2 regions of the Erwinia sp. BNK-24-b genome follow, and region 1 is predicted to be linked to the other one. Evidence: predicted binding sites of a transcription regulator. Region 1 holds the regulator's gene; the other holds the start of a gene.

Region 1 (3,414 bases):
GATATGAGTAAGGAAGACAAGCCGTGGGCAAAATCGCAGGTTTGCCAGGCAATGATCAAAGACGGCAAAGTAGCGGATCTTGAACATCTGCCCAGCTACTTTGCGCTGCAGGTTAGCCAGCAGGTTAAGCAACATGGTATCGACAAAATGCAGGCATGGCAGGATGGCCTGAAAGATGCCGAAAATGCCGACACGTTTGCCACTAAACGTGTTGCTGTTAATTTCTGGGATACGCTGTACTGGGGTGGTTTTGATTCGGCTAACGACTGGGCAAATAAAGGTTATGAGGTAATTATCTCCAGCCCTGACTACGTTTATATGGATTTTCCCTACGAGGTAAATCCACTGGAGCGCGGTTACTACTGGGGAACGCGGTTTAGCGACGAGCGTAAAATGTTTAGCTTCGCACCTGATAATCTACCGCAAAATGCCGAAACCTCTGTGGATCGCGATGGTAAAACCTTCACCGCGAAATCTGACAAAACCTGGCCTGGCGCTTATGGTCTGTCGGCCCAGCTCTGGAGCGAAACGTCACGTACCGATCGTCAAATGGAGTATATGATTTTCCCTCGCGTGGCTGCAGTGGCTGAAAGAGCCTGGCACCGCGCGGCCTGGGAGCTGGACTATAAGGCGGGTAAAGAGTTTATTGGCGGTGTTACCCAACATGTTGATCGGCAGGTGCTGCTGGAAGACTGGCAAATGTTCGCTAATCTGCTGGGGCAGCGTGAGCTGGCAAGGCTGGATAAAGCCGGCATTCATTATCGCCTGCCGGTTCCCGGTGCGCGAATTGCCGATGGTAAACTGGAAGCCAATATTGCGCTGCCGGGGTTAATCATTGAATATAGCGTGGATGAGGGGAAAAACTGGCGGCGCTACGAGGCAAATATGCAGCCAACGGTCGCTGGCAAAGTTATGGTCCGTTCTGTTAGTCCGGATGGAAAACGTTTCAGCCGTACAGAAACGCTCTGATATGCCCGGCTCACTTATGCGTTTGGGAAAATAGCAGGGCGCATTCTTTGTATCTAAAATACGGATTTTGCCAGATTGATCGTTCAGACCGCTGGCTGGCACTTTTTGCGGATCGATTGTGCTTTTTAACAAAAAGCCTGCCCTTGGGTTAAAAAAAAACCGGTGAGCGATCACCGGTTTTTTTGTATCAGGCATTATTTATCGTGCAGCGAGTCATCTTCACGGCAGTCGCCGGTGGCGCAGTGGCCATAAAGGTAGAGGCTGTGGTTGCTCAACTTGATACCGTGTTTGGTGGCGATATCACGCTGGCGAGATTCGATGGATTCATCTCTGAATTCGATCACTTTGCCGCAGTCCAGGCAGATAAGGTGGTCGTGATGATGCTGCTGCGTCAGTTCGAACACGGACTTGCCGCCTTCAAAGTTGTGACGGGTAACGATCCCTGCGTCATCAAACTGGTTCAGCACGCGGTAAACCGTGGCCAGACCAATCTCTTCGCCCATATCAATCAGGCGCTTATACAAGTCTTCCGCGCTGACGTGATGGCTCTCTGGCTCCTGAAGCACTTCCAGAATTTTTAGTCGAGGAAGCGTGACTTTCAGGCCGGCCTTCTTTAATGCGGTGTTGTTGTCAGTCATGCGGATATTGTCCTGTTACTTTACTGGTCACTAAATGGCTGAAAAGCCGTGAGCATCGGTCGACGCAAAAGCTGAGCGTCTCATTATAGAACTGATGCCTGGAAGAAACCACAGCAGAGATGCAAAACCATTGAGGGATGTAAGGATAAGATGTCGTTACGTCCGGAAAGCAAGCACCCATCTGTACCGGGTTAATATTCGTACATTCAACCTTTATCATCATTATGGTGAAAAGCGTTGCGTGAACGGAGCCGTACTATTGTACCGTTTTCCAGGCAAAAGTTACAAAAAAGTAGCTATCGATGCGATAGGAAAATGCGTTGGCCCGCACAAAATTGCCTGTTCGGCGGGCCGGGATCATCAGGCTTCGAGAATATCTTTCAGCTGAAGTTCTTCAGAAATCTGGTTTACCCACTTCTCGGTGCGCTCTTTGGTCAGTTCCGGCTGACGATCTTCATCAATGGCTAAGCCCAGGAAATGATTGTCGTCCGCCAGGCCTTTGGACGCTTCGAAGTGGTAACCTTCGGTTGGCCAGTGGCCCACGATGACCGCGCCGTTCGGTTCGATAATATCGCGGATAGTGCCCATCGCATCGCAGAAATATTCCGCGTAATCTTCCTGATCGCCACAGCCAAACAGCGCAACCAGCTTGCCGTTAAAGTCAATCTCTTCCAGCGTTGGGAAAAAGTCATCCCAGTCGCACTGCGCTTCGCCGTAGTACCAGGTTGGGATGCCCAGCAGCAAAATATCAAAGGCTTCAAGGTCTTCTTTGCTGCTTTTAGCGATATCATGAACTTCAGCCACCTCGTTACCGAGCTGCTTCTGGATCATTTTTGCAATGTTTTCCGTATTGCCCGTATCGCTGCCAAAGAAAATGCCTACGATTGCCATGACTTTAATAACCTCTTGAAACTTAATGATATGCGGCGGCTAGCCTGATGATGTAAACGGCAATAATAGCAGACAGCCACGGGAGGATAAACGGCTAATCCTCCCACATTTGTCGCTTTGTGCTTTGCCGCTGCGCCGCTCAGCGCGTTGGTTTGGCTAACTGCGCCATGAGCATCTCTTCAATCAGCTCGCTGCGGCTCATGTTGCGCTGCTCGGCGAGCTGGTTCAGGGCATCAACCGCGTCACTGTTCATTTTCAGCTCTACGCGCTTCAGCCCGCGCACTTTATCACGCTTAAGCTGGTTGCGTTTATTAATACGCAGCTGCTCATCACGCGTCAGCGGATTGGTTTTGGGTCGTCCCGGGCGACGCTCGTCTGCGAACAGATCGATCGTGGTGCGGTCCGTGTTTTCTTTTGCCATAGAATCGTGATACTGAAGGCTGGAGTTCTGATGGATTGGGCCATTAACATCGGCGACCGCAGTCGCCGACAAATTTTAGCGCGCCATCATACCCCAGTGAAAGTCGTGTCGACAAGATTAAAGCCTTTTACCGAAACAATTGTTTTCACAGAGCAAAAAAGCGGCGAATGGCGCGTAAAACGGCATCGGGCTTTTCAGCATGCACCCAGTGACCCGCTCCGGCTATCACATGCGCCTTTGCCGCAGGAAACTGAGCCAGCAGCGCCTGGCGATAATCTTCCGTTATATAGGGAGAAAGCTCGCCGCGAATAAACAGCGCCGGGCCGGGCCAGGCAGGCTGCGCTTGCCAGCCAATGATTTGATCATAGCACCGCCACAGCACAGGCACATTAAAACGCCATTCGCCATCATGAAAAGACTTCAGTAAAAACTGAATCACGCCTTCTTCGTCTATAGTTTGTCGCATCAGTGCGGCGGCTTCGCGGCGACCGGTGA
Region 2 (3,414 bases), 730 kb from region 1:
TTTTGCGGCCCAGAGTTAAATTTCCGATATTAAATGTCGCCTCGCTGGCAATCGGCCTGCTGTGGGCGTGGCAAATTGTCCTGACTTTTGATTTAGTCTTTTATTTTGACAACAGCTTTCTGCTGATAAGCCTGTTCAGCGCTTTCTTTATTGGCGCCGTTGCGCTGAGCGATCATCTGCTGGCATTTTGCCTGCATACCCTGCCGCCTTCCATGACGGTTATCGTGCTGGATCGTGGGCAAAATACGCTGCTCATCCTGTTTACTATTCTGCTGCCGCTGGTCGGTTTTACGCTGCATCATATCCTGCAACGGCGGCGCGACCGCTTTACTCGTCGTCTGGTCAGCCAGCTGTATGAAGAGAAGCAAAGCTGGAGCGATTTGAGTATGCTCGACCCGCTGACCGGGCTTTATAATCGTCGCGGCCTGGACAACAGGTTGAAAAATGTTTTTGAAAATCATAGCGGTAATCACTATATCCTGATGCTGGATATCGACCACTTTAAGGCTTATAACGACAACTACGGGCATGCGATGGGCGACCAGGCGCTGGCGCGAGTGTCGATTGCCATTCGCGATGCGGTGCGTTCACGCGACATTGTCGCCCGCTATGGTGGTGAAGAGTTCCTGGTATTGCTGACCAACGTTAACGAAGCCATTGCGATGAAGTTGTCAGAGCGCATCCGCCAGTACATTCAGGAACTGGAAATCCCGCACCTGTTCAATGAGCAGGTCGCCACGCACGTAACCGTCAGCGCGGGTTTTGCGCCGATAGTGGACAACAATTTTGCCGACGCGCTGGCTAATGCCGACCGTGCCCTTTATGTGGTAAAAAATCGGGGCCGTAATGCTATTCTTTCATGGGAAAAATTATCTCATGGAGATTTGGCAAAACCGGCCGATGCGCTTTAATTTCCCTGGCCGATCTGAATCCTCAGATCGGTAAAATCATTTCTCAATTTGTCTTAATTTATCCTGTGTACAGGGCCGGCATTGTCTCGCGAATTAAAACATCGCGCGCTATATTTATTTTGACAGAGACGGTAGCCTGAGGATATTTCCGTTAAGTAAACAGCAAGCCTGTCGTTATTAATCCTCCCTAAGTAAAATCATTATTACCTGCTAAAAAACGAACTAAAAGCAAATCCCCATAATAATGGTCAGGAAATTCTGTTGTCTGTTTACCGGCTATAACGATATTAATTCAAATCGGCATGGCTTCTCTCTGCCCCGCCGGATCGCCACACTAAATGCGGCTTGTGCGTTCCACTACCCTCAGATACAATCAAGAACGATTATCATTTGTTTTCCCACTCAGATATTGCGGAATAGCCCATGAGCACCGTCCGTTATCAGAGCGCCGAGTATGGCTCTCACCCGCTGATATTTTTGCAGAGCCATCGACCGCTGGCCGGTTCGCTACGCGCGCTGTTCAGCGAGCATCGGGCCTACTTTCTCGATACCATCAGGCTAAACGAGGCGGCTCCCGCAGGCTGTATGACGCTGGCGCAGTGGTCGCAGCCGGAGAATTTCTCTCGCCTTAATACGCTTTACAGCGATTTTATCTATCGGGAGCATGGCGAACAGCCAAGGGAGAACAAGCCGCTGCAATCGCTCTGGGCGCAGTGGTATTTTGGCCTGGTTCTACCGCCGCTGATGATGGCGCTGCTGCTGGAAAACCGCGCGCTGGACTGCTCGCCGGAACATATCCACGTTGAGTTCCACGAAACCGGCCGTGCCGCCGCGTTCTGGATTGATGTGCAGGAATATGAAGAGGCGCGTTACCTTAGTCCCCGTCGCCGCATGGACCGGCTGATCCAGCAGTTTCTTATTCCCGCCGTAGAAGGTATCGAGCGGCACGGCGACATCAACGGCAAGCTTATCTGGAGCAACAGCGGATTTGCCGTTCACTGGTTCCTGGGTGAGCTGGCACCGCTGCTTGGGGCAGGCCTGCACGCCGAGTTGGAACACGCCTTTTTCTTTTCACGCTCGCTCTCTGACGGTTCCGATAATCCTTTCTACCGCACCATGCTGCCGCGTGATGGCGAAATGCAGCGCCGCACCTGCTGCCAGCGCTATCGCCTGCCCGCCGTACAGCAATGTGGTAACTGTACGCTAAAGCCGGTTTAATTTTCGCCGCCTCCGTTCCCGAAATATCTCATTTTCCCGTTCCCCGTTTACAGCCCGCTCGTGCTGTGGCAGCTTTATCGGCCTGAATGTAAAGGAGCTGAAGTATGAGCCTGGAGTCTGTACGGCAGTTCTTTGCCGAACGCGCGCCGGATATCGGTATTATTGAACTGGCGGAAAGCACCGCTACGGTGGCGCTGGCGGCGCGTGCGCATCACGTGAAGCCCGGTCAGATAGCCAAAACGCTGTCGCTAAAGGTGAAAAACCAGGTGATATTGATTGTCACCTGCGGCGATTTAAGGCTGGATAATCGTAAGCTGAAAGCGATGCTGGGCAGCAAGGCCCGCATGCTCAGCAGCGATGAGGTAGTCAGCTGGACAGGTCATCCCGTTGGCGGCGTCTGACCTTTTGGTCTGGAAACGCCCTTGCCGGTTTTTTGCGACCTGTCGCTGAAGCAGTATGAGGAAGTGTTGCCGGCAGCCGGTTCAATTTACAGCGCGGTGCGCATTTCGCCGCAGCTGCTGGCGGAACTGACCGACGCGACCTGGGTTGACGTCTGCCAGCCAGCACAATAATCCGGCGATTCGGCAACATGGCGACAGATTTCAAGCCACGTTGCCGGACGCGCTATTTCTTCTGCGCGGTGATCTCAATCCCTCTGGTTTCCTTACCGCAGGCGACAATCAGCGCAATCAGCACAGCAACCGTTCCGGCGACTATCGCCATCGCCAGCCCATAGTTGTTGTTGTGCGCTTCGGCGATATGCGACTGTAGCGTGGCGTTAACCGAAGCAATAAGGTTACCCAGCTGATAAACAAAGCCCGGCAGTACCGCGCGCGTATTGGCAGGTACCAGCTCGGTAAGATAGGTTGGCACCACGCCCCATGCGCCCTGCACCATAAACTGCATTAAAAACGCGCCCAGGCCGATAGTCAGCGAACCGGTTGAAAAAGCCCACAGCGGCAGTACCGGCAACGCCAGCAGCGCGGCAATCATCATCGCCTTCTTACGGCCAATTTTTTCCGACAGCGAACCAAAAAAGACGCCGCCCATCATCGCGGCAATGTTGTAAGCGATGGCAATCAGGCTGACCGTATGCGGATCGAAACCGTGCTGAACCTTAAGGAAGGTCGGATAAAGGTCCTGCGTACCGTGACTAAAGAAGTTAAAGCAGGCCATCAGGCCGACCAGATAGAGGCAAAGCTTCCAGTGTTTGCGTATCACCGGCAGCAGCGCCACGCTCTCCTTCCGCGCTCTGGCGGCCAGCCATACCGGCGATTCCGGCACC

The links. Region 1 encodes Fur, which represses iron uptake genes when iron is present. Its sites were predicted from a motif close to ATAATAATGAGAACNACTATCAA; they were not measured.
Region 2: fhuF (siderophore-iron reductase FhuF) is a predicted target of Fur. The motif match lies at 1,279-1,301, and genes of this name have one in related genera.

What each region holds. Positions count from the first base shown of each region.
Region 1 is NZ_CP179901.1:3,277,330-3,280,743, reverse strand. Features, by position in the region: gene ACMGGR_RS14990 (beta-N-acetylhexosaminidase) at 1-969, shown strand, start outside; gene fur (ferric iron uptake transcriptional regulator) at 1,164-1,607, opposite strand; gene fldA (flavodoxin FldA) at 1,968-2,498, opposite strand; gene ybfE (LexA regulated protein) at 2,638-2,919, opposite strand; gene ybfF (esterase) at 3,065-3,414, opposite strand, start outside.
Region 2 is NZ_CP179901.1:4,004,293-4,007,706, forward strand. Features, by position in the region: gene ACMGGR_RS18390 (GGDEF domain-containing protein) at 1-911, shown strand, start outside; gene fhuF (siderophore-iron reductase FhuF) at 1,335-2,129, shown strand; partial or broken gene ACMGGR_RS18400 (YbaK/EbsC family protein) at 2,234-2,701, shown strand; gene ACMGGR_RS18405 (MFS transporter) at 2,754-3,414, opposite strand, start outside.